DNA from 3 places in the Paenibacillus sp. FSL R10-2778 genome. Region 3 is predicted to be linked to each of the others. Evidence: a T-box and tRNA genes for the amino acid it is inferred to sense, from the RefSeq annotation. Region 3 holds a T-box; the other regions hold tRNA genes.
What was found. The T-box of region 3 lies ahead of metG (methionine--tRNA ligase). A T-box ahead of a tRNA ligase gene usually reads a tRNA of that ligase, here a tRNA-Met.

Region 1 (10,445 bases), 1.0 Mb from region 3:
TGATCCGCCGAAAGCCCAAGGTTTCCTGAGGAAGGCTCGTCCGCTCAGGGTAAGTCGGGACCTAAGGCGAGGCCGAAAGGCGTAGTCGAAGGACAACAGTTTGAAATTACTGTACCACCGTAATCCGCTATGAGCGATGGGGTGACGCAGGAGGGTAGTGACGCGGACTGATGGATGTCCGTCTAAGCAGTGAGGCTGATGTGTAGGCAAATCCGCACATCGATAAGGCTGGGCTGTGATGGGGAGCGAAAATTATAGTAGCGAAGGTCATGATCTCACACTGCCAAGAAAAGCCTCTAGCCAGGAGAAGGTGCCCGTACCGCAAACCGACACAGGTAGGCGAGAAGAGAATTCTAAGGCGCGCGGAAGAACTCTCGTTAAGGAACTCGGCAAAATGACCCCGTAACTTCGGGAGAAGGGGTGCCCCGGTAGTGTGAATAGCACGAGGGGGCCGCAGTGAAAAGGCCCAAGCGACTGTTTAGCAAAAACACAGGTCTGTGCGAAGCCGCAAGGCGAAGTATACGGGCTGACGCCTGCCCGGTGCTGGAAGGTTAAGGGGAGTGGTTAGGGGTAACCCGAAGCTATGAACCGAAGCCCCAGTAAACGGCGGCCGTAACTATAACGGTCCTAAGGTAGCGAAATTCCTTGTCAGGTAAATTCTGACCCGCACGAATGGCGTAACGACTTGGGCGCTGTCTCAACGAGAGATCCGGTGAAATTTTAATACCTGTGAAGATGCAGGTTACCCGCGACAAGACGGAAAGACCCCATGGAGCTTTACTGCAGCTTGATATTGAATTTGGGTACGATCTGTACAGGATAGGTGGGAGCCGTAGAAATCGGAGCGCAAGCTTCGGTGGAGGCGCCGTTGGGATACCACCCTGATCGTATCTAGGTTCTAACCTAGTACCCTTACCGGGTACGGGGACCGTGTCAGGCGGGCAGTTTGACTGGGGCGGTCGCCTCCTAAAGAGTAACGGAGGCGTTCCAAGGTTCCCTCAGAATGGTTGGAAATCATTCGCAGAGTGCAAAGGCATAAGGGAGCTTGACTGCGAGACCTACAAGTCGAGCAGGGACGAAAGTCGGACTTAGTGATCCGGTGGTACCGCATGGAAGGGCCATCGCTCAACGGATAAAAGCTACCCTGGGGATAACAGGCTTATCTCCCCCAAGAGTCCACATCGACGGGGAGGTTTGGCACCTCGATGTCGGCTCATCGCATCCTGGGGCTGAAGTAGGTCCCAAGGGTTGGGCTGTTCGCCCATTAAAGCGGTACGCGAGCTGGGTTCAGAACGTCGTGAGACAGTTCGGTCCCTATCTGTCGTGGGCGCAGGAAATTTGAGAGGAGCTGTCCTTAGTACGAGAGGACCGGGATGGACGTACCGCTGGTGCACCAGTTGTTCCGCCAGGAGCATGGCTGGGTAGCTACGTACGGACGGGATAAGCGCTGAAAGCATCTAAGCGTGAAGCCCCCCTCAAGATGAGATTTCCCAATTAGTAAGACCCCTTGAAGACGACGAGGTAGATAGGTTGGAGGTGGAAGTGCAGCAATGCATGGAGCTGACCAATACTAATCGGTCGAGGGCTTATCCTATACGTAGAATGCAGATTCGTTTCGGATTCAGTTTTCAGGCATCAAGCCTGGAATGAATATTCCCTGATAGCTCAGTTGGTAGAGCACTCGACTGTTAATCGAGTTGTCACAGGTTCGAGTCCTGTTCGGGGAGCCATATGGAGAGGTGTCCGAGTTTGGCCGAAGGAGCACGATTGGAAATCGTGTAGGCGCCACAAGCGTCTCGAGGGTTCGAATCCCTCTCTCTCCGCCACAAATTTTTAATTAGTATGGCCCGTTGGTCAAGGGGTTAAGACACCTCCCTTTCACGGAGGTAACATGGGTTCGAATCCCATACGGGTCACCAAATTTTCACTTGATTTATCCTAGTGGACTTTGGTACAATAACAATTGTTGTTTATGGAGGCTTAGCTCAGCTGGGAGAGCATCTGCCTTACAAGCAGAGGGTCGGGGGTTCGATCCCCTCAGCCTCCACCATAACACTTTCTTACTGACGCGGGGTGGAGCAGCCCGGTAGCTCGTCGGGCTCATAACCCGAAGGCCGCAGGTTCAAATCCTGCCCCCGCAACCAATTAACTTAAGCAATTATATCTTTTGGAACCGTGGTGTAGTTGGCCTAACATGCCTGCCTGTCACGCAGGAGATCGCGGGTTCGAATCCCGTCGGTTCCGCCATTTTCATCATGGCTCGGTAGCTCAGTCGGTAGAGCAGAGGACTGAAAATCCTCGTGTCGGCGGTTCGATTCCGTCCCGAGCCACCATTTATTATCACAAAAGAATGAGTGCCATGCCGGTGTAGCTCAATTGGTAGAGCAACTGACTTGTAATCAGTAGGTTGGGGGTTCAAGTCCTCTCGCCGGCACCATCCTTGGAGGATTAGCGAAGTGGCCAAACGCATCAGACTGTAAATCTGCTCACGTGAGTGTTCGGTGGTTCGAATCCATCATCCTCCACCAGTTTTTAGGGGCATAGTTTAAAGGTAGAACAACGGTCTCCAAAACCGTTGGTGTGGGTTCAATTCCTGCTGCCCCTGCCAAGTTCTTTCTAAAGTTTAATATGGCGGCCGTGGCGAAGGGGTTAACGCACCGGATTGTGGTTCCGGCATTCGTGGGTTCGAGACCCATCGGCCGCCCCATTTACTTTAAAATGAATAATGGCAACAATATCAACTTAATATGGCGACTGTGGCGAAGGGGTTAACGCACCGGATTGTGGTTCCGGCATTCGTGGGTTCGAGACCCATCAGTCGCCCCATTTTACTTTAAAATGTTATTGGGGATTAGCCAAGCGGTAAGGCAACGGACTTTGACTCCGTCACTCATAGGTTCGAATCCTATATCCCCAGCCATTTTATGCGGACGTGGCTCAGCGGTAGAGCATCGCCTTGCCAAGGCGAGGGTCGCGGGTTCGATTCCCGTCGTCCGCTCCAAGTTTTCATGGCGCCATAGCCAAGTGGTAAGGCAAAGCTCTGCAAAAGCTTTATCCCCAGTTCAAATCTGGGTGGCGCCTCCATTTAGTTCATATGTGCCGGCGTGGCGGAATGGCAGACGCGCTCGACTCAAAATCGAGTGGGAAACCGTGGAGGTTCGAGTCCTCTCGCCGGTATCTTAAAAAGGTTTGTAAGAATGCTTTTATAAGCAATCTTACAAACCTTTTTTCTTTATGTCCTTGGGTTTACAGCAGTAAGCCGTTGAATAGAGAGTTTCTCTATTTCAACGGCTTTTTTTAATCTGATTAGTGATTAACCTGATTGATTATTAATGCGGAATGCTCGCGGGGTATGACCTATTTCTCGTTTGAACATATTGCAGAATTGGGCATCGTTCACAAAACCTGCAGCAGCAGATACTTCAGAGATTTGCATCTGAGTATGACGTAATAGAGACTTTGCATAATCCAGGCGTTTTAACAGCAAATACCGCAGGGGTGAAGACCCGAAACGTTCTTTAAATAGATGGCGAAAACGATCGTAACTATATCCGGACATTTCTGATAGTGTTTCGACGGACAATTTATGGCGATAATGCTCATTCATATAATTAAGGACATATTGTACTCGATCTTCTGTTGGGGATTGATATCCAGAGGCACTAAGAAACCTCATAAGATGGACGGTAATCTCGCTCATTTGTAGGTTTAGAAGCTCAGAGAATCCGTCTTGCTTGCGTGTAAACTCTGCTTTCATTCGCAGCAGGATTTGAAGAACGGTCTGATCTTTATCATCTTCATATACGCCGAGCAGATTACTCATATTAGGGTGTTCCGAGTGGAAGCCTACAAATAATACATTTGCATCCTCACGGTGGTGCTCGTCATGTTTATGATTGGGTGGCACAAGCGCGAAAGAAGAGGAGCGAAAATGGTAACTTCGTGGGCCAACATTGGTTGTCCCTACCCCCTGTAAATAATAGACTAGTTCGTAGCATTCATGCTGGTGTGGAGGGATATAAGTATTTAGCTCATGTGTGGCACTTACAATATATAGAACACGATCCATGATGATCCTCCAATACTTATGTTTTAGCCGAATCGTACAAAACAATGACCGAAATCATATAATTATTTTTAATAATATTTGTTATGATCGTATCAATAAATCCGAAAGTTCGCAACCTGACTGGCCATCTCGTTCGGAAATAAAGCGGATTATTAATAATAATGGTATTTTTATTGCTATTTTTGAGCCTAAACGTTAAATTTATTACTTTTAATAATACTTTATTTGGAAAAAAGAGAATTTCCATTTGAACCGTGAATTATACAATGGGTGAAGATGGGATTCTGCGGATTACTAACCAACTAAAATTAGGGGTGGAATAGAGTAATGAATAAAAAAGTTCTTTCTTTGTTGTTATTAATGGTGATGGTTCTGGTCACAGCATGTGGGAATAACACGTCCAATAACGGTTCTTCTGCGAATACTGGATCAAACGCTGCTGAGGGTGGAGAAACAGGTGCAGGGGATAAACTCAAGGTTGTATTGCTGATTCCGGGGACACTTGGGGATAAATCATTTTTTGATTCCGCTAATAACGGCTTGCAAAAGGTTAAGGATGAACTTGGTGCAGTAACAAAGGTTGTTGAAATGGGCGTTGATAAAACGAAATGGGAGCCTACATTTAACGATATCGCTTCCGAGGATTGGGATGTAATTATTTCTGGCGGTTCTGAAATTACAGAGATGTTTAATGCAACGGCAGAATTGTATCCAGACAAAAAATTCATTAATTATGATACCGACATCGATGAAGCACCAGATAACATGTACAACATGTCTTATGCGACAAATGAAGTATCTTTCTTGGCAGGTGCCGTAGCAGCATTAGCTACACAATCGGATATGCCGAATGCTACCCCTGAGAATGTGATTGGGTTTGTCGGCGGTATGGATATTCCGGGGATTAATGCTTTCTTGGTCGGTTACATTCAAGGTGCTCAGTACGTTGATCCTGATGTAAAAGTGGCTGTGTCGTACGCTGGTGATTTTGTTAACCCGGCAAAAGGTAAGGAGCTGTCTCTAATTCAATATAATTCCGGTGTGGATGTTATTTTTAACGTGGCTGGGGGTACAGGTCTTGGGATCTTTGACGCAGCTAAAGAGAAGAAAAAATATGCAATTGGTGTAGACTCCGATCAGGCAATGTTGATTAACGATACGGATAGTGAAAAAGCAAATCTAATCGTTACTTCATCTATTAAAAAGATTGATACGGCTATTCTAGGTGCAGTGAAGAGATTGCAAGAGGGTACGCTAGAAATGGGCAAACGTGATGTATTGAGCTTTGTAGATGATGGTGTAGGTATTGCTGAGAATGATATTTATAAAAATGTATTCCCGGCTGATCTTCAGGCCAAGGTTGAAGAAGTGAAGCAAAAGCTGATCAATAAAGAAATTAAAGTGGATAATGCGATGGGGATGGAAACCGCAGAGGTAGAAGCTATTCGTAACGCAGTTAAGCCTTAAGCTTTAAATCTTAAGATCAGCTCTATAGAGATAAACCTACAGTTGGAGATTCTTCTAGTCAGGGGAATTCCAGCTGTATATTTTTGCAGACCTCCAAGTTGAAAGGCGTTGAGACCTATGTACACAGCTCTGCTGGAAATGCGGGGAATTACCAAGGTATATCCCAATGGCGTCGTTGCAAATAAAGACGTGCATTTTTCTTTACGTGAGGGAGAAATACATGCGATTGCAGGTGAGAACGGTGCAGGTAAATCGACTTTAATGAAGATTATGTTCGGCATGGAAGAGCCAAGTGAAGGCGAGATCTATATCAAGGGTGAAAAAGTAAAGCTGCAATCCGCTCAGGACGCCATTGATAGAGGCATCGGCATGGTCCACCAGCATTTCATGTTGGTACCTTCTTTTACGGTGGCAGAGAATATGGTGCTGGGTATGGAGCCGCGCAGAGGAGTTGGCATTAATTATGCCGAGGCTGTGCGCATGACGGAAGAGACCGCAAGGAAATACAATCTGGCCGTGGATCCAAAGGCAAAAGTAGAGGATCTTACAGTTGGGATGAAGCAAAAGGTTGAGATTCTTAAGGCGCTGCTGCGTGGTGCTAAAATTCTGGTGCTTGATGAGCCAACTGCGGTGTTGACTCCACAGGAAACAGAGGAATTGTTCCGCGAGCTTAAGCAATTAAGGGAACAGGGCCATACGATAGTTTTTATTTCGCACAAATTAAAGGAAGTCAAAGCGATTTGCGACAGAATTACGATTATGCGCAGCGGCCGTAGTGAAGGTGTTTTTCAAACACAGGATGTGACAGAACAGGAAATCTCGCGGTTAATGGTCGGCAGAGATGTCGTGCTGAAATATGACAAAGAGATTCTGGCTGTTAGTGAGCCAGTACTAACGGTGCAGGGACTCGGTGTGAATGATGCAGATGGCAAAGCATTATTGTCGGATATCAATTTTGCGGTACGTGGTGGGCAGATCGTTGGGATTGCTGGTGTAGAAGGCAACGGGCAGACACAGCTCATTGAAGCTCTTACAGGTAGCTTGAGAGGTGTCTCAAGTCAGGGTTCTGTACTAGTGAAGGGAAAGGATATCCGTGAATCGGATATTTTGGATATTCGTAAGCTAGGCGTTTCCTATATACCGGAGGATCGGATGCGGCAAGGGATCGCTAGTGAAGCAAGCATAGCTGATAATCTGCTATCTACTCAGTATCGTACAAAAGCAATGAATAAAGGTCTTTTTTTGAATGGCTCACGAATTGCCAAGCTAGCAGTATCCCTTGTAGAGGAATTTAAAGTCCGCTGTTCAGGACCTTCTCAGCCCATAGGAATGTTGTCAGGTGGTAACATGCAGAAGGTAGTCGTAGCTAGAGAGTGTTCGACTGAACCGCAGCTGCTTATTGCAGAACAGCCGACACGGGGTGTGGATATAGGCGCAGCCCAGTTCATACATCAAAAGTTGTTGGAATTACGTTCAGACGATTGCGCGATTTTGCTAGTGTCGGCAGATTTGAATGAGATCTTGGAGATCAGCGATAGTCTGTTAGTAATGTACGAGGGTAAGATTGTTGCCTTTTTTGAGGAGCCATCTAAGGTTAGTGAGGAAGAATTAGGTCTTTATATGCTGGGGATTCATCGACAGGACGAGGAGCACATCGGGAGGGCCGTAAATCATGTTTAAAGTTAAATATTTTGAGTACATTCGGACATCGGCGGTAATCGTTATTGCACTCGCTATTGCCTTTCTGATCATCTCCTTGGTCAGTAATCAGCCTGTGAAGACGATTGGTATATTCCTATTAGAGCCGTTATCCAGTAAAGGTCATATTGGTAATGTGATTGAGATGGCGATTCCGCTCATGTTCACTGGGTTGGCAGTATCCTTGTTGTTTCGAGCCAATATGTTCAACCTGGGAGCTGAAGGGATTTTCTATTTCTCCGGTGTTGTAACTTCCGTATTGGCTATTCATTTAACGTTGGACGGCTGGCTGCATCCGATGGTAGCTATTGCTGCAGGTTCAATTGTAGGAGCATTGCTCTCGGCAATACCTGGTATTCTGAAGGCAAAATGGAATGCTAATGAGTTGGTTACATCCTTAATGTTCAATAATATTTTGTTCGGAGTAGGGCTATACCTACTGAACTATCATCTGCGTGATGCTAAAGCTTTTGCCAATGTATCCTACAAATTCGAGAAAACGGCACTGCTGAGTAAAATGGTCTCGGGCACCCGTATTCATACCGGTCTTATTATCGTTATCGTGCTTATTATTGCAGCTCATCTATTCCTATACAAAACGAAATGGGGATATGAGCTGCGCATGACAGGCATCAACCGGGACTTTGCCCGTTATTCCGGTATGAAGACAGCCAAGGTTATTATTCTCGTCCACTTGATTGCAGGTTTTATCGCAGGTATGGGGGGCTCCGTAGAAGTGCTGGGGATGTATAACCGTTTCCAATGGACGTCACTGCCTGGTTATGGTTTGGATGGTGCCCTTGTAGCGATGTTAGCCAAAAATAATCCGCTGTCCGTAATCGGCTCTGCATTATTCCTAGCGTACATTCGAATTGGGGCTGACATGATGGCGCGTCTGTCTGATGTACCTTCAGAGATGATCTCAATCATACAGGCAATTATCATTCTTCTGATTTCGGCTGAGCAATTTCTGAAATTCTGGAAAAATCGGATGCTCTTGAAGGAGGCGAAGGAAGCGTGAATAGTTTGTTTGATGTGATTTTTACAACTGACTTTGCGTTCTCTGTCCTTCGCGTGACGACTCCGATTCTGTTTGCCGCGCTCGGCGCACTCATCTCCAACCGTGCAGGGATCATTAACATTGGGATGGAGGGCATCATGCTTGTTGCCGCTTTAGCGGGTGTCATCATAAGCAGCTATACACATAGCGCATGGGTAGGTCTGCTTGGGGCGGTGCTGTCTGGAACATTGATCGCTGGAATATTAGCTTTTTTCACCCTGAAATTCAAAACACATATCATTCTCGGGGGTGTGGCCATTAATATGTTCGCTTCGGGAGGCACTGTGTTTATCCTCTATCTGCTTAGTGGCGACAAGGGTTCTTCCACTTCGCTGGCGAGTAAAGTTCTGCCTAGTGTCCAGATTCCTTTGTTGAAGGATATCCCGGTGCTTGGACCTATTTTATCGGGGCATCACATTCTGACGTATGTTTCTATATTGGCTGTGTTTGTTGTCTACTATCTATTAAACCGTACACCGCTTGGACTGCGCATTCGTTCAGTGGGTGAAAATCCACATGCGGCTCAATCCGTGGGTGTAAGTGTTGTAAAAATACAGTATATGGCTTTGCTGCTTAGCGGATTTTTTGCCGGTTTAGGCGGTGCTTATATGTCGATGGGGTATTTGTCACTGTTTACCCGCGATATGATCGCTGGCCGGGGCTGGATTGCCATTGCCGCTGAGTCGATGGGAAGAAGTACGACCGTAGGCACGGCGCTGACCTCTTTATTATTTGGTACTGCAGATGCATTGTCGAATGCGCTACAGGTGTTGAAGATTCCTGCGGAGCTAATCGCCACTCTTCCTTATGTAGCCACAGTAATTGGACTTGTGATCTACGCAGTATCTGAGACACGAAAAAAGAATGAAAAACTTAAAAGCCCGCTAGTTAAATAGCGATTGAAATGATTGATACACAGACAAGGAGTGAGTAACTATGCCAACACCTATTATTATTGACTGCGATCCAGGGCATGATGACGCAATAGCGATACTGCTTGCCATAGCAAATTCGGAGAAGTTAGATCTGCGCGGGATTACAACGGTTGGTGGAAACCAAATTTTAGATAAAATCACGGAAAACGCCCTGAAGGTGATCAGCTTCGTGAATGCTGACATTCCTGTAGCTAAAGGGGCTGCTGGCCCACTGTTCGGCAAGCTTGTTACAGGTGAGGAAGCGCATGGAGAATCGGGCATGGATGGGCCGCTTTTGCCTCCAAGTAAATTCCGCCCTGTAGAGCAGGGTGCTGTGGAGTTTATGCTGAATATCATCCGTTCTTCAGAGGAGAAGATTACGCTCGTGCCGATGGCTCCTTTAACAAATATCGCACTGCTAATCACGGCTTATCCAGAGATTAAAGACAGAATTGAAAAAATCTCACTGATGGGGGGAGGTATCTCTTATGGGAATGTCACCTCTACTGCGGAGTTTAATATCTATGTAGATCCTGAAGCAGCCCGTATTGTGTTTGAGTCGGGGATTCCGATCACAATGAGTGGTCTGGATGTGACCGATAAGGCTGCTATTTTTGAAGATGAGATCCTAGCATTGAAAGAGCGGGGACCAGTGTCTACAATGGTCGGAGAATTGCTGGATTTCTATTCGATTTACGGTAAAAAAATGGGCTATGTCGGCAGTGCGCTGCATGATCCATGTGCTGTTGCCTGGCTGCTGCATCCGGAACTATTTGAATCTGAGCATCTATATGTAACGGTGGAGACAGAAGGCAAGCTGACGCGGGGAATGACAGTTGCAGACAGACGGAAGAAGACGGATCGTCCAGCGAATGTGCAAGTATTGGTGGGTGTTGACCGGGAAGCATTTATGAAGCTGATCTTTGATTCACTGGAAAAGCTTGATCAAGAGCTGCTGCTAGCGGCTGAAGGGAAGTAGCCTATGGCAGGATGGGAGAGACTTCAAGAGACCGTGCAGTTTGAAATTGCTCAGCGTGGAGAAGAAGGTTGCCTGATTGAGGGTTTTGCGGAAAAGCTAGCGGCTGCTGGTGACGATGAGCTCAAGCTGATGCAGGTATACAATGAGCTAATGGAGCTTACGATCAGTGAGGATTTTCCGTATCAAGAGCCATCCTCTCTGGAGGAGATTCGTCATCTACGTCCAGAAGGCCCACGTAAGCTTGAGGCGGACTGGAGC
Region 2 (10,445 bases), 2.9 Mb from region 3:
TTTTAGTATGGAGTACGGGCTGCATTCCGATTTCAAAATGTATGCCGGAGGTCTGGGCATTCTTGCCGGAGACTACATCAAGGGTGCAAAAGATATCAACGCCCCTATCATCCCTATTGGGCTGAAGTGGAAACAAGGTTACACGGACCAAAAGATTGATGCCAATGGCAATCCGTACGACTCCTATCACAATTATGTTTATGAGTTTCTTGAAGATACAGGGGTTAAGGTAACTGTTAAAGTCCGAAAAACCGATGTGGTATGCAAAGTATGGAAAACTGATTATTTTGGCAACAGCACATTGTATTTACTGGATACGGATATTCCCGAGAATAATGATGCCTGGATCACAGGCCAATTGTACGGCTGGTTCGGCGAAGAACGGATCGCACAAGAGATCGTGCTTGGGATTGGTGGAGTCAAAGCTATGCGTGCACTGCAAATCCCTATTGATGTCTATCACTTCAATGAGGGTCATGCGGCTCTAGCGGCTATCGAACTAATCCGTGAAAAAATGTCCGGAGGCCATACCTTCGAAGAAGCGTGGAAAGCCACTCGCGAAGAAGTCGTATTCACTACCCACACACCAATCAAAGAAGGCAACGAAACCCATCCTCTCGACCGACTTGAGTATATGAGTGCGTTCAACGGCTTAACCCGTGACCAGATGGAGCGGATCGGCGGCGAGCCATTTAATATGACGGTTGCAGGTCTAAGACTATCACGTATTTCCAACGCAGTAGCCCAGCTACACGCCGATACGGCTAATAAAATGTGGAAGGAAGTAGCCGGAAGATCGGAAATTATAGGCATTACTAATGCCATCCATACTCCTACCTGGGTAGATGATAGAATGACGCAAGCCTACGAACAGGATGGAGACTTATGGGCAGTGCATAAAGAGATCAAGGGCGAACTGATCCAGTTCATCAAAGAACGTTCCGGCATTAGCTTAAATGCTGACAATTTACTCATCGGCTTCTCACGCAGAGCAGCTCCATATAAACGAAGCGACCTGATCTTCTCGCAGCCAGAAATTATCGAACCTTATCTGGAGTCTGGAAAGATACAAATTGTATTCTCCGGCAAAGCGCACCCACTCGATGATAACGGTAAAAAAATCGTCAGTAACCTAGTAGCGATGATGAAAAAGTATCCAAAGAGTGTTGTGTTCCTCGAGAATTACGATATGACGATTGGCGCCCAGCTGACGCGCGGTGCTGATATTTGGCTCAACAATCCACGCAGACCATTGGAAGCCAGCGGCACCTCCGGGATGAAAGCAGCTATGAACGGTGTATTGAACTGTTCTATTCTGGATGGCTGGTGGCCGGAAGCCTGCATCGATGGCGAGAATGGCTGGCAGATTGGAGACGGCTTCGAAACTACAGACTTTGAGGTTCTGGATAAGCATGATAGTGATGCACTGTACAACACCTTATTGAAACGTGTGCTCCCAACCTTTTACGAGAATCGTGAACAGTGGGTACAAATGATGAAAAAGAGTATCGAAACCACCCGTACGGAGTTTGCCACCAAAAGAATGTTAGATGAATATTACAACAGAATGTACATTAAAGCCTAAGTACAAGAACCGAATATCTTCTATATCAAAAAATGCAGCGCACCCCTTCAGTGATGGTAGGGATGCGCTGTTTCTTTTTTAATTCTGCTAAGCAATTAATCACTTTGTCTATCATATATATCTGAATGTGCCAACGATGTATTGACGATTACCACATATTGTAATGAGTCAATTATTTAAAAAGTGTTGCAATTTCTCTAAAAAACATTAATATAGAACTTATACTAAATCTAAAATCAAATCTCATGAGGTGATTCTATTAATGAGCTCCAATAATAATAATCTTACAACCAGCTGGGGTGCTCCAGTAGGCGACAATCAGAATTCAATGACAGCCGGTGACCGCGGTCCCACTTTACTGCAAGATGTCCATTTGCTTGAGAAATTAGCCCACTTTAACAGAGAACGTGTTCCTGAACGTGTCGTTCATGCTAAAGGTGCAGGCGCTCACGGGTATTTTGAAGTTACAAAAGATCTAACCCAATACACAAAAGCTAACTTTTTGTCTGAAGTAGGCAAACGTACACCGTTGTTCATTCGTTTTTCTACTGTAGCTGGTGAATTAGGTTCTGCTGATACCGTACGCGACCCTCGTGGATTTGCCGTGAAGTTCTATACTGAAGAAGGAAACTATGATCTCGTAGGTAACAATACGCCTGTATTCTTCGTTCGTGATGCGATTAAATTCCCGGACTTTATTCATACACAGAAACGTGATCCACAGACACATCTGAAGAACCCGAATGCTGTATGGGACTTCTGGTCTTTATCGCCTGAATCTCTGCATCAGGTAACGATTTTGATGTCGGATCGCGGAATTCCAGCTACGCTGAGACATATGCATGGGTTCGGTAGCCATACCTTCAAGTGGGTAAATGCCGAGGGCAATGCAGTCTGGGTGAAATACCATTTCAAAACAGAACAAGGCATTAAAAATCTAGATGCAGACCTTGCTGCCAAAATCGCTGGGGAAAACCCGGATTATCATACAGAGGACTTGTTTAATGCTATTGATAAAGGAGATTTCCCTGCTTGGAAGCTCTACGTGCAAATTATGCCAATCGAGGATGCGAAGACTTACCGTTTTGATCCATTTGATGTAACAAAGGTCTGGTCGCAAAAAGATTATCCGTTAATCGAGGTTGGACGTATGGTATTGGATCGCAATCCGGAGAACTACTTTGCTGAAGTAGAACAAGTTACATTCTCCCCCGGCTCTTTCGTTCCTGGTATTGAAGCTTCGCCTGATAAATTGCTACAAGGCCGTCTGTTCGCTTATGGTGATGCACACCGTCACCGGGTTGGTCCCAACCATAACAGTTTACCTATCAACCGTCCAAAAGTAGAAGTGAAGAACTATCAACGTGATGGTGGTATGGCCTTGGGCAACAATGGCGGTTCCGGTGCCTATTACGAGCCTAACAGCTTAGGAGGACCTAAAGAATCACCGCAGCATAAAACATCGCCGTTCGAAGTCTCTGGTTATGCGGATAGTGTCTCCTACAATAGTGACGATCACTATACACAACCAGGTGACTTGTACCGTCTAATGTCTGAAGAAGAACGTACCCGTCTAGTTCAAAATATCGTTGGCGCTATGACTCCTGTTGAAAGTAACGATATCAAACGTCTCCAGATTGAGCATTTCTTTAAAGCTGATCCAGACTTGGGACAGCGTATCGCATCCGGTTTGGGTTTATCTGTACCAGACGGAATGTAAGATTGTAAATGCACTTATAAACTAAAGAGGACCTTTGCCCGTAGATGGGAAAGGTCCTCTTTTTGCTAATTAGCTGAAAACATAATAAATGATGACAATCACAACGCCCAGCGTGGAGACAATGGATAGACATGAAAAAAACGTGTTCCAGTTATTGCCTTTCATTTGTCTTATACACGACCAGTATAGTGGTTCTTTGGTGCTCTGCCCCATCACGTGATGATTTAACTACCGAACCGTAACAGATATTCACAATCTGTTCCTCCCGTAGTCCTGCCAGGAACTCATTAGCTTTATTCTCTGCATAAGAATTATCAGCATCTACAAACTCTTTAACTTGAATCATCCTGATCTCCTCCTTTAATAAATTAAGTAGTTATTTTATAGTTCTGGAATCTATATGTGAACTCAACGAAATGTACATGGCGTATCACTCCCCAGGTAACAATTAATGTAAAAATATCTTCAAAATACAGTATAGGCATTTCGCAGTTTTCTACGAAATGCCTATGCATCAGCCTATCATAGCACCCAAGTATGTAATAGTCAAAGGTTTTCATTACAATATTTAGAAGGTTTTAATTCCCCTTTTAAAATGGATTGGATTTACAAATAGAAGCTGGTATACTGATCAGAAGGTCTCCATTGGGGGACCTCTATTTGTATAGGAGGGATTTTAAGATGGCAACACACCATAACAGGTTTACAAGGAATGTGCTACTTAGAGGGGGTGAAATCTACTATGAACCATAGTCTTATCTATGAAGGCTCACGGACACAGCTGCTTCAGCAGCTTATCTATTTTGATGAGGAAAAAATCGCATTTCTAAATCAGTACTTTCCGGTACGGAGCAAGGATAGAAGCAACGCTGAAACGCTGTTATCCCGTTATTGCTCCGAGCTGGAACAATTACTAACTGAGTTCAATGGTGAAGATTTAAATTCACAGGTCTTTATCGGAAGTCAGCTGCAGCTTCGTTACTTGGACGATAATACTACAGATATCTATACCATCGTATTTCCTAACCAAGCAGAACCTAACGATAACAAGATTTCTATGTTGTCACCTATAGGCATGCAGCTGCTGCTGGCTGAGCTCGGCAGTACTTGTCAGCTAGCGATTCCTTCAGGTCAACTAGAGGTGAAGATCGAAAGCATTAAGTTCGTGAATAATGGTGAAGTAGGCGTTCTTATATAAGGACGATCCCTTATATACCCGCTACAGCAGCGTCCCTTTCCAGATATTAAGGAGGAGGACGCTGTTCTATTATTTAAGCCTCAAACCTTCTTCCAGCTTATTAACTGACTTCTGGATCCTTGCTGCTCTGGTTTCCGGTCTTTTCGCCCCTTCGATCCAGCTCACATATTCCTTCCGATAGGAATAAGCCAAGCTGTTATAATATACCTCTGCCTGCTCATTGCTGCTTAGTGCGTCCAGAAAATCTTCTGGAGCTTCTATCTCCCGCAATTGATGATCTTGTTCCATTGTCACCCGAACTATATCTCCAGGTTGAGCATGGGCTAAGTCTCGCAGTTCTTTTTTCACGACCATAAAATGTTTCCCATTACCATGCGGCATGAGTGTTCCTCTATAGGGAATGTCATTCAGGCTTCCTTTAACTTGTATCCTTGATTTAGTTTCATATATTTGTTCAGCGTCAAAAGGAACCGTAAGATATGTCCAACTCCCATTCATATCTGGTCTGACTAACCTTGCTTCAAATTCAAACATTGGCCCCTCCTCAAATAAAATCTCTAGTTCCTATTGTATCCATACGTGCTTAACTATACAAAAAAACACCCGCCTAATACCGGCAGGTGTTTCTCTTTATAAGCGGGTGATGGGAATCGAACCCACGCTATCAGCTTGGAAGGCTGAAGTTCTACCATTGAACTACACCCGCAAAGGTATAAAATCGGGATGACACGATTTGAACATGCGACCCCCTGGTCCCAAACCAGGTGCTCTACCAAGCTGAGCTACATCCCGTTAACAATACTATAACTGCTTAGTAATAAAAATGGCGCGCCCTGAGAGATTCGAACTCCCGGCCTTTTGATTCGTAGTCAAACGCTCTATCCAGCTGAGCTAAGGGCGCAAAATCTATATGGAGCGGACGACGGGAATCGAACCCGCGACCCTCGCCTTGGCAAGGCGATGCTCTACCGCTGAGCCACGTCCGCAAAAACATGGTGCGCGTGAAGGGACTCGAACCCCCACGTCGTGAAACGCCAGATCCTAAGTCTGGTGCGTCTGCCAATTCCGCCACACGCGCACACTTTAAACAAAATGGTGAGCCATGAAGGACTCGAACCTTCGACACCCTGATTAAAAGTCAGGTGCTCTACCAACTGAGCTAATGGCTCTCATAAATGGCTGGGGATATAGGATTTGAACCTATGCATGACGGAGTCAAAGTCCGTTGCCTTACCGCTTGGCTAATCCCCAATAATAATTAACTAAATGGCGGAACCGACGGGATTCGAACCCGCGATCTCCTGCGTGACAGGCAGGCATGTTAGGCCAACTACACCACGGTTCCATAGACATAATGCATAAGTGTAAATTGGTTGCGGGGGCAGGATTTGAACCTGCGGCCTTCGGGTTATGAGCCCGACGAGCTACCGGGCTGCTCCACCCCGCGTCATTAATTAGTATATACTATTCATTTTCACCATACCAGCTTATCCCTAAACATAATGTATAAGAGTAAATTGGTTGCGGGGGCAGGACTTGAACCTGCGACCTTCGGGTTATGAGCCCGACGAGCTACCGGGCTGCTCCACCCCGCGTCAGTGAAAATAATATGGTGGAGGCTGAGGGGATCGAACCCCCGACCCTCTGCTTGTAAGGCAGATGCTCTCCCAGCTGAGCTAAGCCTCCATGATATGACCCGTATGGGATTCGAACCCATGTTACCTCCGTGAAAGGGAGGTGTCTTAACCCCTTGACCAACGGGCCATGCTAATAATTTTTATGGCGGAGAGAGAGGGATTCGAACCCTCGAGACGCTTGTGGCGCCTACACGATTTCCAATCGTGCTCCTTCGGCCAAACTCGGACACCTCTCCATAAATGGCTCCCCGAACAGGACTCGAACCTGTGACAACTCGATTAACAGTCGAGTGCTCTACCAACTGAGCTATCAGGGAATATGGTGGGCCTTAGTGGACTCGAACCACCGACCTCACCCTTATCAGGGGTGCGCTCTAACCAGCTGAGCTAAAGGCCCTTCTAAGACATATTAATATTAAGGGCAAAAAAAATACCACGGGTAATGTGGTTGTCCGCTTGGCGGCGTCCTACTCTCCCAGGACCCTTCGGTCCAAGTACCATCGGCGCTGGAGGGCTTAACGGTCGTGTTCGGGATGGGTACGTGTGGAACCCCTCCGCTATCGCCACCAAACGGGCATTTACAGCGTAAATGCTCAGGCTTAATCGCCTGAAAACTGAATCCGAAACGAATCTGCGTTTGCCCTTCTTACGGGGCCCCCGGAAAGTATTCGGAATTAGCTTCGCAGCTTCTTCTTCACTTTTTGGGGTATTTTTAGGATAAGCCCTCGACCGATTAGTATTGGTCAGCTCCATGCATTGCTGCACTTCCACCTCCAACCTATCTACCTCGTCGTCTTCAAGGGGTCTTACTAATTGGGAAATCTCATCTTGAGGGGGGCTTCACGCTTAGATGCTTTCAGCGCTTATCCCGTCCGTACGTAGCTACCCAGCCATGCTCCTGGCGGAACAACTGGTGCACCAGCGGTACGTCCATCCCGGTCCTCTCGTACTAAGGACAGCTCCTCTCAAATTTCCTGCGCCCACGACAGATAGGGACCGAACTGTCTCACGACGTTCTGAACCCAGCTCGCGTACCGCTTTAATGGGCGAACAGCCCAACCCTTGGGACCTACTTCAGCCCCAGGATGCGATGAGCCGACATCGAGGTGCCAAACCTCCCCGTCGATGTGGACTCTTGGGGGAGATAAGCCTGTTATCCCCAGGGTAGCTTTTATCCGTTGAGCGATGGCCCTTCCATGCGGTACCACCGGATCACTAAGTCCGACTTTCGTCCCTGCTCGACTTGTAGGTCTCGCAGTCAAGCTCCCTTATGCCTTTGCACTCTGCGAATGATTTCCAACCATTCTGAGGGAACCTTGGAACGCCTCCGTTACTCTTTAGGAGGCGACCGCCCCAGTCAAACTGCCCGCCTGACACGGTCCCCGTACCCGATTAGGGCACTAGGTTAGAACCTAGATACGATCAGGGTGGTATCCCAACGGCGCCTCCACCGAAGCTTGCGCTCCGATTTCTACGGCTCCCACCTATCCTGTACAGATCGTACCCAAATTCAATATCAAGCTGCAGTAAAGCTCCATGGGGTCTTTCCGTCTTGTCGCGGGTAACCTGCATCTTCACAGGTATTAAAATTTCACCGGATCTCTCGTTGAGACAGCGCCCAAGTCGTTACGCCATTCGTGCGGGTCAGAATTTACCTGACAAGGAATTTCGCTACCTTAGGACCGTTATAGTTACGGCCGCCGTTTACTGGGGCTTCGGTTCATAGCTTCGGGTTACCCCTAACCACTCCCCTTAACCTTCCAGCACCGGGCAGGCGTCAGCCCGTATACTTCGCCTTGCGGCTTCGCACAGACCTGTGTTTTTGCTAAACAGTCGCTTGGGCCTTTTCACTGCGGCCCCCTCGTGCTATTCACACTACCGGGGCACCCCTTCTCCCGAAGTTACGGGGTCATTTTGCCGAGTTCCTTAACGAGAGTTCTTCCGCGCGCCTTAGAATTCTCTTCTCGCCTACCTGTGTCGGTTTGCGGTACGGGCACCTTCTCCTGGCTAGAGGCTTTTCTTGGCAGTGTGAGATCATGACCTTCGCTACTATAATTTTCGCTCCCCATCACAGCCCAGCCTTATCGATGTGCGGATTTGCCTACACATCAGCCTCACTGCTTAGACGGACATCCATCAGTCCGCGTCACTACCCTCCTGCGTCACCCCATCGCTCATAGCGGATTACGGTGGTACAGTAATTTCAAACTGTTGTCCTTCGACTACGCCTTTCGGCCTCGCCTTAGGTCCCGACTTACCCTGAGCGGACGAGCCTTCCTCAGGAAACCTTGGGCTTTCGGCGGATCAGATTCTCACTGATCTTTTCGTTACTCATACCGGCATTCTCACTTGTGTAGTGTCCAGCGCTCTTTTCAGTACACCTTCAACCCCTACACAACGCTCCCCTACCCCAGATGCAAAGCATCTAGCCATAGCTTCGGTGGTGTGTTTAGCCCCGTTACATTTTCGGCGCAGAGTCACTCGACCAGTGAGCTATTACGCACTCTTTCAATGGTGGCTGCTTCTAAGCCAACATCCTGGTTGTCTGTGCAACTCCACATCCTTTCCCACTTAACACACACTTGGGGACCTTAGCTGATGGTCTGGGCTGTTTCCCTTTTGACAATGGATCTTAGCACTCACTGTCTGACTCCCGGCAATAAGTATATGGCATTCGGAGTTTGACTGAGCTTGGTAATCCTTGCGGACCCCGCACCCAATCAGTGCTCTACCTCCACTACTCTTATACCGAGGCTAGCCCTAAAGCTATTTCGGGGAGAACCAGCTATCTCCGAGTTCGATTGGAATTTCTCCGCTACCCCCACCTCATCCCCGCACTTTTCAACGTACGTGGGTTCGGGCCTCCAGTGCGTGTTACCGCACCTTCACCCTGGACAGGGGTAGATCACACGGTTTCGGGTCTACGTCCACATACTAATTCGCCCTATTCAGACTCGCTTTCGCTGCGGCTCCACCTTCTCGGCTTAACCTTGCATGTTAAACGTAACTCGCCGGTTCATTCTACAAAAGGCACGCCATCACCCATTAATAGGGCTCTGACTTTTTGTAAGCACACGGTTTCAGGTTCTATTTCACTCCCCTTCCGGGGTGCTTTTCACCTTTCCCTCACGGTACTGTTTCACTATCGGTCGCCAGGTAGTATTTAGCCTTAGCAGATGGTCCTGCTGGATTCATACGGGGTTTCACGTGCCCCGCACTACTCGGGATCCGTCTCGGAGAGAATACAGTTTAGGTTACAGGGCTTTTACCTCTATCGCGGGCCTTTCCAGACCTCTTCACCTACCATATTCCTTTGTAACTCCATGTGAGACGTCCCACAACCCCTAAGAGCAAGCTCTTAGGTTTAGGCTGTTCCGCGTTCGCTCGCCGCTACTGACGGAATCACTATTGTTTTCTCTTCCTCAGGGTACTTAGATGTTTCAGTTCCCCTGGTCTGCCTCTACACACCCTATGTATTCAGGTATGAGTAACTGCGAATTACCACAGCTGGGTTTCCCCATTCGGACACCCCCGGATCAAAGCTTGCTTACAGCTCCCCGAGGCAGTTTCGTTGTTCGCCACGTCCTTCGTCGGCTCCTGGCGCCTAGGCATCCTCCGTGTGCTCTTATTAGCTTAACCTTGATTTTTCCGCAGGAAAATATCATACGATGACATTCTCTTTGGAATCATCTCACTAATAACATTTACTTGCTTACACAAGTTGCTAAAAGATGTTCTAAAACGCAAATTCGTTTCGGTATCCAGTTTTCAAGGATCAAGTCTTACTTGAGAGCTTAAACTCTCAAAACTGAGCAACGAGTGAGTAACAGGCCTAAACCTGAGTTTTGGAAGCTGAGCTTCCGATTTGAATGTTCTCATTGCAGAGAACGATTCTCCATAGAAAGGAGGTGATCCAGCCGCACCTTCCGATACGGCTACCTTGTTACGACTTCACCCCAATCATCTACCCCACCTTCGGCGGCTGGCTCCCTTGCGGGTTACCCCACCGACTTCGGGTGTTGTAAACTCTCGTGGTGTGACGGGCGGTGTGTACAAGACCCGGGAACGTATTCACCGCGGCATGCTGATCCGCGATTACTAGCAATTCCGACTTCATGCAGGCGAGTTGCAGCCTGCAATCCGAACTGAGACCGGCTTTGATGGGATTGGCTCCACCTCGCGGCTTCGCTTCCCGTTGTACCGGCCATTGTAGTACGTGTGTAGCCCAGGTCATAAGGGGCATGATGATTTGACGTCATCCCCACCTTCCTCCGGTTTGTCACCGGCAGTCACTCTAGAGTGCCC
Region 3 (10,445 bases):
AGGCATAATAAACGTACTCATCTTTCAGAAGGAGCGTGAAATCATGACTATAGTGACACCTGAGACCCCTCCCGTAAAGAGAACCAGAAAAGCTACAGCCCTTTTTGTCCCGGAGCTTGTTTTCTTCGAGCCGGAGGCTTTAAATTACCCGAAAGGTGAACGAATTATGGAATGGGTGAAAGCTAACAATATCCCCTATCGCATGACTACATCGCATAACCGTATAATGAATTTCCCGGGTGACACAGAGGTCGAGCAATATAAAATTGCCAAAAGAACACTTGTAGTCGGCCTGCGCAAAACCTTAAAGTTTGACCAATCCAAACCCTCCGCAGATTATGCAATTCCGATCGCAACTGGCTGCATGGGCCACTGCCATTATTGTTATTTGCAGACTACTTTAGGGGCAAAGCCTTACATTCGTGTATATGTAAATACCGAAGACATTATTGACGCCGCCAAAAAATATATCGAGGAGCGCAGCCCTGAAATCACGACTTTTGAAGCAGCCTGTACCTCAGATCCGTTAGGACTGGAGCATATTACCGGGTCTCTGTCAGAACTCATCACATTCATGGCAGCGGAGCCCCTTGGCCGCCTGCGCTTTGTGACCAAATACCAACATGTTGAACCTCTGCTCGATTTGCAGCATAACGGACATACCAGAATTCGTTTTAGCGTGAATGCTGACTATGTGATCAAAAATTTCGAGCCTGCTACCTCGCGGTTTGAAGAGCGAATTGAAGCGGCTGGAAAGGTTGCCCGCGCCGGCTATCCACTGGGCTTCATCATTGCCCCAATTATTTGGTATGACGGCTGGCAGGAAGGCTATGCGGAGCTGCTGGCCAAATTAGCCAAGACCCTTCCTCCGGAAATCGGAAAAGGTCTAACCTTTGAAATGATTCAGCACCGATTCACCAAAACAGCCAAGACTGTAATTGAGAAACGTTACCCGAAATCTAAACTAGAAATGGACATGGAGAAACGCAAAAAGAAATGGGGCCGCTGGGGACAGAACAAATATGTCTATCCGGATGAACAGCAAACCGCCCTGCGAGAATTTATCACAGAGCGGATTTTCGAGCATTTTCCGGAAGCAGGTATTGATTACTTCACCTAAAAAATCAGCCAATCCGGCGTTACTCCTTGTAGCCACACTGTGATCCTGAACATTTGATCCGTGAACAGCAAAACACCCATAAATACCATAAGTATGCCGCCAATCTTCATCAGCAGATTCGAGTACTTGAGGATACGCTTCACTCCGCCTAGGAAAAAGGCTAAAAGAAAAAATGGCAAAGCAAATCCGATGCTATACGCGGTAATCAATGTAAACCAAGTGCCCGGGTCGCTTGCCGAAAGAGCAATAATTGCCGTCAAAATCGGCCCGATACAGGGTGACCAACCCGCAGAAAAACCAATTCCAAAAATAAAGGAGCCCACATAACCCGCCGGTTTCCATTTTAAATCAAGCTTACGTTCACGAAGTAAAAACTGCGGCTGAAAAATCCCAAGCAAAAACAAACCCATTACAATAATTAGAATCGCCGACAATTGCCGGATCAGATCACGCTGGCCATTAAAGAATTGCCCGAATAATCCAGCCCCAAAACCAAGTGTGTAAAAAACTGCAGAAAAACCTAATATAAATGCCAATGTATGAGTCAGGGTGCGTATACGAACCTCTTTAGAGTTGCTGCCTGATTTTAATTGTTGAACGGATAACCCGGTAATGTACGATAAATAAGAGGGGTACAGCGGTAAACAGCATGGCGATATAAACGATGCCACCCCTGCGGCTAAAGCAATTCCTGCATTGATATTAGACAAAATAGCGGCTCTCCTTCCGGCATTCGAGTCACTTCATGGAGCTGCTTATGGCTCCTTTTTTTCGCTTATCGTCCTTACAAGGACACCGAAGGCGTTTATGCTTGCCTAATGTGATACCGATTACTTAATTCGCTGTTTATGCTGGCAATCCCTTTTTACCGATCAAGGTTAATACCAATAATGATATGAGCAAAAGCACAATAGTTGCACCGGGAGCCAAATTCCAGACTCCAGCTACCACTAGTCCACCTACAACGGCAATCTCCGAAATAATAACCGCCAGGATGACCGAGGATTTAAAGCTACGGGATAGCAATAAGCTGATTGCAACCGGAATAGTCAACAAAGCAGATACCAACAGCGAGCCTACGATCTTGATGGCTGTGCTAATCACAAGTGCTGTCAGAATGGTGATCAGCATGTTAAGCAACTTCACCGGAAGCCCGCTTACACTTGCTGCATCCTCTTCAAAGCTAAGCAAAAAGAACTCTTTAAAGAACATCGAAACTACCACTACAACAGCTATAGTCACTATGCCTACAACGATCAAATCGGTGTTATCGAGCGTATAAATACTGCCGAACAAATAACTCATTACATCCGCATTATACCCTTTTCCTAAGGTGAAAAAGAGTGAAGCTAACGCCACTCCTCCCGACATTATAATGGCAATCGACAGCTCCGCATAACTCTTATAAGCCTTGCGAAGCTTTTCAATTGCGAAGGACGCTACCACTGCAAAGATAAGACCTGCGCCCAGAGGATAAAATCCTGTTAGAAATCCGAGTGCCACCCCCGCTATAGTAACATGAGCCAGCGTATCTCCGATCATGGATAATCGTCTAAGCACAAGAAAAACGCCTATAAGCGGCGCTGTTATACCAATCAGCAGTCCGCCCGCAAGCGCCCGCTGAAAAAAATCGCTAAATAGTATTTCCAACTTAAACTCTCCTTCATACAAAACTCAAACCATTTTAAAGCCTTTTTCAAACCTTTTTCGATCCCTCCCAAACCCTCCCTTCCAAGGGAGGCCCCAAGGGCTCTGCCCTCTGGACACCCGTTAAGTGCAACTAGCGTAGGAGTTAGTGTTACTGAACATAGTTAGGTCGGGGAAAGATCGCTTTCGTCCCTAAAGGGACACGCTTGCAGACTGGGCGGTGCTTAGATACGAGAAAGATTAAGATCAACTAGAATTGAGTCCCCGACTTCCACACTCACACACTATGTATAGCTCTAATCGCAGAGAAAGCTGCGATTCAGAGTTTAATTATGACTTAAGAGAGCGTGTGCTGCAGGTTCTCTTCTGTGCAATTCTGGAGATCATGTGAGTGGCGGGAGTAAAAGTTGATTTTACCATTTGTCTGCACGGGCTCATGACCTAAATAATTTTTAATCATGTCGATATCATGCGACACCATCAGGAAGGTCATATGATGATGAGCATGCATATGCGTGATTAATTCAAAGAATCCCGCTTGCGATTCGGCATCAATACCCACCGTAGGTTCGTCCAAAATCAGCAGGTCAGGATGGTTAATCAGCGCCCGAGCCAGAAAAACACGCTGCTGCTGACCGCCTGACAACTGGCCTACTCTTTTCTCCGCAATATCTTGTATCCGCATGACTTCAAGCGCATCCTCACATTGACGGTGCTGAGCCTTGGATACTCTGCGGATCAGATTCTTGTTATTGTATAGACCTGACAGAACTACTTCACGCACCGTTGCTGGAAACAAAGGGTTGAAGGTATTCTTTTGCGGAACATACCCGATCCGTTCCCAGTCTTTAAACTTGCGGACAGGCGTTCCGAATAATTTAATTTCACCACTGCTCGCTGGAAGCAAGCCGACGATCATTTTCATCAATGTTGTTTTACCAGCACCATTAGAACCAATGATACCAAGGAAATCTCGTTCTCTTACACTATAGTTAAGATTCGATATCACCTTCTGTTCCCCATATGAAAAAGAAAGATCCTGTATATCGATGATATGCTGATGGCAGTCCAAGGATACCGATTGCATGCTTAAGTACCGCCTTTCCCTTATACTTTCCTTATTATTGTAAGGCCATAATCAGATTTTGCAAATTTTTCTCCATCAGAGTGAAGTAATTATCGCCGTTCTTCTCTTGCTCCGCAGTAAGTCCCTCTACCGGATTAAGCACCATAGTGGAAACGCCCGCTTCGGCGGCCAGAGTCTTAGCCAGTTTATCGGAGACAAGCTCTTCAAAAAAGATATACTTAATCCCTTCATCTTTTACCATTTTCGCAAGCTTCACTAAATCCTGTCCGCGCGGCTCAGCGTCTGGCGAAAGTCCCATAATCGCATGCTGATCCAATCCATAGTCACGGGCAAGGTAAGAAAAAGCCTGATGCGATACTACGATCTTATGGTTGGGCAGCTTAGCAAGCTCCTCTTTGAATTTACTGTCTAACGCCTGCAAACGTTCCGCAAGCTTATTGTAACGCTCTTCATAACCTTCTTTATGCTCAGGATCCACGGACTGAAGGCTTTCTTTAATATTCTGAGCCATGACAATGGCTGATTTTGGACTTACCCAAGTATGCGGGTCTGTATGCAGGCTGTCTCCAGAGGCATTACTGTTATGATCCGTGTCCTCATTTTGATGAGACTCTTCCTCACTTGCCCCATGATCATGCCCGTCATCTTCATCGGTCATGATATAATCAATACCTTGACTTACTTCAACCGCCTTAACTTTACTGCTGCTATCAAGGCCTTTTAAAAAGTTAGGAACCCAGCCTTCTAAGCCCGCACCGTTATATAGAAATAGCTGTGCCTTAGAAGTGTTGATAATATCTTGACTGCGCGGTGTCCAATCATGTGGCTCCACACCCACTGGAAGCAGGTTAATAGCATTGATATCTTCCCCGCCAATCTCCTTAGCAAACTCGTAAATAGGATAAAAGGTTGTAACTACATTTACTTTCCCTTCAACTATACTTCCACTGCTCTTAGGTCCGCATGCACTTAGTGTAAATACCAGTACCAGTGCAAGGACGAGCAAACTTATACGTGATTTCATTGCCGCCATTATATTGATCTACCCCTCAAATCGTAAATTTTACTATTAGTAGTATAATAGTAATCGTTACGATAAGTCAACAAAGAAACCTCACTCAGAAGAAAGACGGTATCGTCCTTTATAAAAAAGGAATGCTCCCACAACCAACCCGGCTGAAGGAGCATTCCTTTGTTCAAGCAACCTCATTAAAAAATTTCTACAACAGTATTGTCTTATTTCACTACTGCTCCGTTTGGCATGCTGTCCGGCACGGTAGCGATCGTTAGCTGGTCACCTTTAGAAGCCGCCAAAATCATCCCTTGGGACAACTCCCCACGCAGCTTCACCGGTTTAAGGTTTACGATACAAATCACTTTACGTCCCACCAGCTCTTCCGGTGTATAGAATTTCGCGATACCAGAAACCACTTGACGTTGTTCATAACCCAGATCCAGTTGCAGCTTCAGCAGCTTGTCAGCTTTTTTCACTGGCTCTGCAGCAATAACCTGAGCTACCCGCAGCTCTGCTTTAGCGAAATCGTCAATGCCGATTTCCTCTTTATGCTCTTCCACTGGCTCGGAGTCCGCAGCAGCAGGAGCAGCCGCTTCCGCCACTTCAGCCGCAGCTTTACCAGCGCCCATAGCCTCGGCAATATAAGCTACCTCTTGCTCCACATCCAGACGTGGGAAGATTGGATTGCCTTTCACCAGCTTTGTTCCTGCCGGAATCAGGCCAAAGGTCTTACCGCTATCCCAAGTCGTTAACTCACCAGGCTCAATACCCAGCTGTTCCCAGATTTTCGCTGGTGTTTGTGTCAAGAACGGCTGCAGCAGGATTGAAGCGGTACGCAGACCTTCCACCAGATGTCTCATCACAGAAGCCAGCTCGGCGGTTCTATTTTCATCTTTGGCAAGCACCCAAGGTTGTGTCTCATCGATATATTTGTTGGTGCGGCTAATGAATATTCCGATAGCTGTCAGCGCCACGGAGAACTCCATTTTTTCCATAGCTTCTTCTACTTTGGCATAAGTATTCTCAGCCGCAGCTTGAAGCTCACCATCAAATGCTGTTACATTTCCTTCATATGCCGGAATCTCGCCTGCAAAATACTTTTCAACCATAGCCCCTGTACGGTTCAACAGGTTACCAAGGTCGTTGGCAAGATCATAGTTAACCCGGTCTACAAAGCTTTCCGGTGTGAACGTGCCATCCGAACCAAACGGTACTTCGCGCAGCAGGTAATAACGTAATGCATCCAAGCCATAACGATCAATCAGTGTCACAGGATCAACTACGTTACCTTTAGATTTCGACATTTTTCCATCTTTCATGAGCAACCAGCCATGGGCAAATACCTTTTTCGGAAGGGGTTCACCAAGCGCCATCAGAATGATCGGCCAGTAAATCGTATGGAAACGAACGATTTCTTTACCAACGATGTGTACATCCGCAGGCCAGAACTTGTCATACAAGGTGCGATCCTCGGAACCATAACCCAGCGCAGTAATATAGTTAGTCAAAGCATCAATCCACACGTACACGACATGCTTCTCGTCGCCCTTAACTTTTACGCCCCAATCAAAGGTTGTACGGGAAACTGCAAGGTCTTCCAGTCCGGGTTTGATGAAATTGTTAATCATTTCGTTCTTACGGGATTCCGGCAAAATAAACTCTGGATTCTCCTCGTAAAATTGCAGCAAACGATCCGCATATTTACTCATCCGGAAGAAATAACTTGCTTCCTTCACCAGCTCAACCGGGTGGCCGCTATCTGGGCTTTTTGCACCAGTAATCACACCGTTGTCATCACGCACTATATCAACTAATTGCGTTTCTGTGTAAAAGGTTTCATCTGGGATACTATACCAGCCTTCATATTCACCTTTATAGATGTCTCCTTGCTGCAGCAACCGATCAAAAATATCCTGTACCACTTTTTTATGACGCTCTTCCGTAGTACGGATGAAGTCATCGTTCGAAATGTCCAGCTTACGCCATAGCTCCTTAATACCAACAACAATGTCGTCTACGAACTGCTGAGGGGTCTTTCCTGCTTCCTCTGCCTTCCGCTCGATCTTTTGTCCATGTTCGTCTGTACCGGTTAGATAACGCACTTCGTAGCCGCGCAGACGTTTGTAACGGGCCATTGCGTCTCCTGCCACGGTTGAATAAGCATGTCCGATATGTAGCTTGTCACTTGGATAATAAATTGGTGTCGTTAGGTAAAACGTTTTTTTCTCACTCATTCAGTAATCATCCTTTCTTATTAAAAAACAAAAAACTCCCGCCCCCATAATGGGGCGAGAGTATAACTCACGCGATACCACCCAAATTTCCTGTCTCTTCACAGAGCGCAGGCTTCGCCAGTTCCCTCGCGGGAACTGTCCATTAACGCTGGATCACGCTGTTATCTTACGTGAACCACAATTGCAGTTCCCGCTCGAACACAGTTCCTCCCGGACCATATTCAATCTAACGCTCCATACCGGATTTCAGCATATTCCGGCTCTCTGTAATGGACGTAACGATTTACTTATCCGTTCTTCGGAATTCATACTATTACTTGTGAATATACCCAATGGTAAGGCCCCATGTCAAGTCGCAGGGGCAGAATCCTTCTCAGCAGATTCATCTTGTAGAGGCGGCACAGGATCAAGTCCTCCAGGATGAAAGGGATGACATCTGGCAATCCGTTTAGCTGCAAGCCATGAGCCTTTCAATGGACCATGGACTTCAATGGCTTCCAGGGCATAGGCAGAGCAGGTTGGATAGAAGCGGCAGGTTGCAGGTTTAATAGGGGAAATGTACCTGCGATACACCCGAATAGGCGCCTGAATCGTTCTGCGTAGGGTCACCATTTCTAAAGTCCCTTTTGTTTATCTGATGCTGCAACTAATTCTTCTTCCCGGTTCTCTTCACATTCTTTGCAATAACCGAACACCTCAAATTTATGCTTGACTACCCGGAATTGATCGGGTGTATCCGTTAAATTCATCGGGCAGAAATTAATCGGGTAGGTCTTTTGGCATTGAAGGCAGATCATATGATGGTGATGATCCTGATGATTGCAGCTTCCCTTGAACTTCACTCCGTCTTCAAAGACAATCTGTTCAAGCACACCAAGCTCTTCCATTACACGAAGATTGCGGTACACCGTATCAAAGCTAAGTCCGCTATACTTACGGCCCATATGCTCATATACATCCTTCGCTGACAAATATCCCTTATTCTCGCCGAATAACTGGGCAAGCGTTTTGCGTTGGTCGGTGATTCGCAGTCCTTGCCCCGACATGACTTCTAATATTTGTTCTGTCGACAGCATACGCTCATCTCCCATAAGATCAGTTCATTTATATTTCACTCTCTTAATAATGCCCCAAAATAAATGCCCCGTCAATGAAGCACCATGAAGCACCCCTACGCACCTCTGAATTATTATGTTTACACAAAAGCCCGGCTGCGTATTCCTTGACGGAATATTCAGCCGGGCTTTTAATGTAGATAATTCCCCAATAGAGCTTATAGGGATATTCCTATTCTGTTATTTCTTTGCTGGAAGTGGAGTGATGAGGAAATTGACCGGCAAGTTACTGCCTGAAGCTGCTGTGAATAAAATCTCCACAGAACCTCCATACTCACCACTACGATAAACCACACTGTTCATATCAGCATTCGAGAGACTTCCCACGCTTGGCATATGCACGATTTGGTTATTAACCATAACCGGCCCCATATAGTTACCGCCACGTGGATTAAACGTAATCAATGAGTTTGGTGCAACATTTTCGAATCTGATCTTGTATAATACCCCGAAATTACCGGCATTGGATGCTTCCGTACCTGCCATTGGGTCTACGCCAGCCAGGTTCTTATCACTGTAATTATCGCCTAGCAGAAGTTTTGCAGGAGTTTTCCCTACCTCATCGCTAACCGTGATAATACGAGTAGAATCTTCGTAAGTTCCCCGATTATGCACTCCGTCTCGATCCAGAATTGGAAGTGTTGGAAGTGTAGTCAGTGGATCTTTTTTCGCATCAATCAACATGACGTTATAATCGATTGGATAATCACTAAATAAGTCCGCTTGAAGTGAAACAATTTCACTTGGTTTCATCGCAATTTTGTTAAGATCGGTCAGAATTGAGACGCTTTCCCCTGGTTGCAGAACAATCGTTTTATAATGTTCATTTGTAAGCATTGACTTCCAGTAACGTTCTACAGACATTTTACCGGTTGCTTCTGGGAATGTGTTTGGCCCTGCAAATCCAACATACTCTGTTGTAAGCGTCGTTGGGTACAGATTGTTATTCGTAGCAATTACATAAACCTTCGCATTAATGTTCAGGTTGTTCTTATGGTGGACTAAGAATCGTGTTTTACCTAATGAAGTCTCACGATAAGTAACACCTTCTGTATACACCGTTTCTGGGCTGTTGCTGCGAATTAGTTTATAAGGCTCGGAAGAAAGATTATAAGCTACTTGCTGCCAAGTAGGGACCATCGATCCATCGATGCTAAACACACTGCCCGGAGATGCAAATAATCTGTTGAAATCTTCTTTACTGTACAAGATTTCATCCGAAATATTAACGGTTTTCTCAAACGTGCTGATCGCGCCATGTGAATCTTTTACTTGGACAGCAATTGTCGCTGGCCCCGGAGTAAAGAAAGCCTCGGCCTTGTTCGTCCAAGTTACGGTAATTTCATCACCATCAGGATCGCTACTTAGATCGGTATAAGTAATCATTTCACCCATCTTGTATGAATCCTTGTCTGTAGTGAAATTAGCAACTGGAGGTGTATTAGGTTTAAGCACTGTGATGGTCATGGTGTAAGGATCACTCCACTGTTGATTCGCATCCATTACGGAATAGGTTACTACATAATATCCTGGTTGATCATAGATATCCTGCTTGTTACCTCCCCAGCTTTCATTCACAATAGCTATACCATTTGGTGAAGAACTGGAGGTTACGAAATTCACAGGTTCGCCGGCGTAAATTTCAGTTGGCACTGTGAAAGAAGCTTTAGGTTTGTTGTTTAATGTAAGGATTACTCGCTTTTGTACATTATCAACAGTATAAGGAATGCCCAGTGCCCCAGTTATGGATGTCAATGGAACCATGAAAGTACCCTTGTATTGGTAAGATGGACCTTTCATTGTCTTCTTTACACCATTAACTGTATAGACCTTGCTGTCGGTCTTAAAGCGCATAACGTCGCTTCCCTTGGTAACAATGGTTTCTTTCGTTTTATAATCATAAACGTATTTCACGCCTACACGTTCTACCATAGCCCGGATCGAAACGTAGGATACGCCGTTTTTCACTGCCATAGGCTGATTAGCCAAATATTCCTGGCCGTTCTGATACATTTTGTTGCTGTTCATCATAAGGATAAGCTGACTGTTAGCCGCAGCACGAGCACCATCTGTTGTAGGTTCTGTAGTAACTCCAGGTGTTGCAGTCGGAAGCGGTGTTGCAGTAGGTGCAATTGTTGCTGTAGGTTCAACAGTAGCCGTAGGTTCAACTGTCTCTGCAGGAATTGGAGTAGGTGTTGGTGTCGGTGACACTACTCCTCCTGGCGTC

Region 1: it has a tRNA-Met gene. The T-box ahead of metG (methionine--tRNA ligase) is inferred to sense a tRNA for this amino acid. The anticodon was not compared.
Region 2: it has a tRNA-Met gene. The T-box ahead of metG (methionine--tRNA ligase) is inferred to sense a tRNA for this amino acid. The anticodon was not compared.

What each region holds. Positions count from the first base shown of each region.
Region 1 is NZ_CP151956.1:6,008,569-6,019,013, reverse strand. Features, by position in the region: rRNA gene NST40_RS26955 (23S ribosomal RNA) at 1-1,594, shown strand, start outside; tRNA gene NST40_RS26950 (tRNA-Asn) at 1,655-1,730, shown strand; tRNA gene NST40_RS26945 (tRNA-Ser) at 1,734-1,826, shown strand; tRNA gene NST40_RS26940 (tRNA-Glu) at 1,845-1,919, shown strand; tRNA gene NST40_RS26935 (tRNA-Val) at 1,975-2,050, shown strand; tRNA gene NST40_RS26930 (tRNA-Met) at 2,068-2,144, shown strand; tRNA gene NST40_RS26925 (tRNA-Asp) at 2,170-2,247, shown strand; tRNA gene NST40_RS26920 (tRNA-Phe) at 2,258-2,333, shown strand; tRNA gene NST40_RS26915 (tRNA-Thr) at 2,362-2,437, shown strand; tRNA gene NST40_RS26910 (tRNA-Tyr) at 2,443-2,528, shown strand; tRNA gene NST40_RS26905 (tRNA-Trp) at 2,535-2,608, shown strand; tRNA gene NST40_RS26900 (tRNA-His) at 2,632-2,707, shown strand; tRNA gene NST40_RS26895 (tRNA-His) at 2,751-2,826, shown strand; tRNA gene NST40_RS26890 (tRNA-Gln) at 2,846-2,920, shown strand; tRNA gene NST40_RS26885 (tRNA-Gly) at 2,927-3,001, shown strand; tRNA gene NST40_RS26880 (tRNA-Cys) at 3,011-3,084, shown strand; tRNA gene NST40_RS26875 (tRNA-Leu) at 3,099-3,177, shown strand; gene NST40_RS26870 (AraC family transcriptional regulator) at 3,314-4,069, opposite strand; gene NST40_RS26865 (BMP family ABC transporter substrate-binding protein) at 4,397-5,536, shown strand; gene NST40_RS26860 (ABC transporter ATP-binding protein) at 5,654-7,216, shown strand; gene NST40_RS26855 (ABC transporter permease) at 7,209-8,255, shown strand; gene NST40_RS26850 (ABC transporter permease) at 8,252-9,190, shown strand; gene NST40_RS26845 (nucleoside hydrolase) at 9,231-10,187, shown strand; gene NST40_RS26840 (ADP-ribosylglycohydrolase family protein) at 10,191-10,445, shown strand, end outside.
Region 2 is NZ_CP151956.1:947,639-958,083, reverse strand. Features, by position in the region: gene glgP (alpha-glucan family phosphorylase) at 1-1,585, shown strand, start outside; gene katA (catalase KatA) at 1,848-3,305, shown strand; gene NST40_RS04190 (sporulation protein Cse60) at 3,457-3,651, opposite strand; gene NST40_RS04185 (GreA/GreB family elongation factor) at 4,048-4,503, shown strand; gene NST40_RS04180 (YdeI/OmpD-associated family protein) at 4,573-5,037, opposite strand; tRNA gene NST40_RS04175 (tRNA-Gly) at 5,139-5,209, opposite strand; tRNA gene NST40_RS04170 (tRNA-Pro) at 5,222-5,295, opposite strand; tRNA gene NST40_RS04165 (tRNA-Arg) at 5,328-5,404, opposite strand; tRNA gene NST40_RS04160 (tRNA-Gly) at 5,415-5,489, opposite strand; tRNA gene NST40_RS04155 (tRNA-Leu) at 5,497-5,581, opposite strand; tRNA gene NST40_RS04150 (tRNA-Lys) at 5,597-5,672, opposite strand; tRNA gene NST40_RS04145 (tRNA-Gln) at 5,680-5,754, opposite strand; tRNA gene NST40_RS04140 (tRNA-Asp) at 5,771-5,848, opposite strand; tRNA gene NST40_RS04135 (tRNA-Met) at 5,874-5,950, opposite strand; tRNA gene NST40_RS04130 (tRNA-Met) at 6,022-6,098, opposite strand; tRNA gene NST40_RS04125 (tRNA-Val) at 6,114-6,189, opposite strand; tRNA gene NST40_RS04120 (tRNA-Glu) at 6,196-6,267, opposite strand; tRNA gene NST40_RS04115 (tRNA-Ser) at 6,284-6,376, opposite strand; tRNA gene NST40_RS04110 (tRNA-Asn) at 6,382-6,457, opposite strand; tRNA gene NST40_RS04105 (tRNA-Ile) at 6,461-6,537, opposite strand; rRNA gene rrf (5S ribosomal RNA) at 6,595-6,711, opposite strand; rRNA gene NST40_RS04095 (23S ribosomal RNA) at 6,854-9,779, opposite strand; rRNA gene NST40_RS04090 (16S ribosomal RNA) at 10,042-10,445, opposite strand, start outside.
Region 3 is NZ_CP151956.1:4,968,494-4,978,938, forward strand. Features, by position in the region: gene splB (spore photoproduct lyase) at 44-1,120, shown strand; gene NST40_RS22490 (cytochrome c biogenesis protein CcdA) at 1,117-1,830, opposite strand; gene NST40_RS22495 (metal ABC transporter permease) at 1,967-2,770, opposite strand; gene NST40_RS22500 (metal ABC transporter ATP-binding protein) at 3,105-3,854, opposite strand; gene NST40_RS22505 (zinc ABC transporter substrate-binding protein) at 3,889-4,887, opposite strand; gene metG (methionine--tRNA ligase) at 5,091-7,103, opposite strand; T-box leader at 7,151-7,411, opposite strand; gene yidD (membrane protein insertion efficiency factor YidD) at 7,452-7,715, opposite strand; gene NST40_RS22520 (transcriptional repressor) at 7,718-8,179, opposite strand; gene NST40_RS22525 (stalk domain-containing protein) at 8,399-10,445, opposite strand, start outside.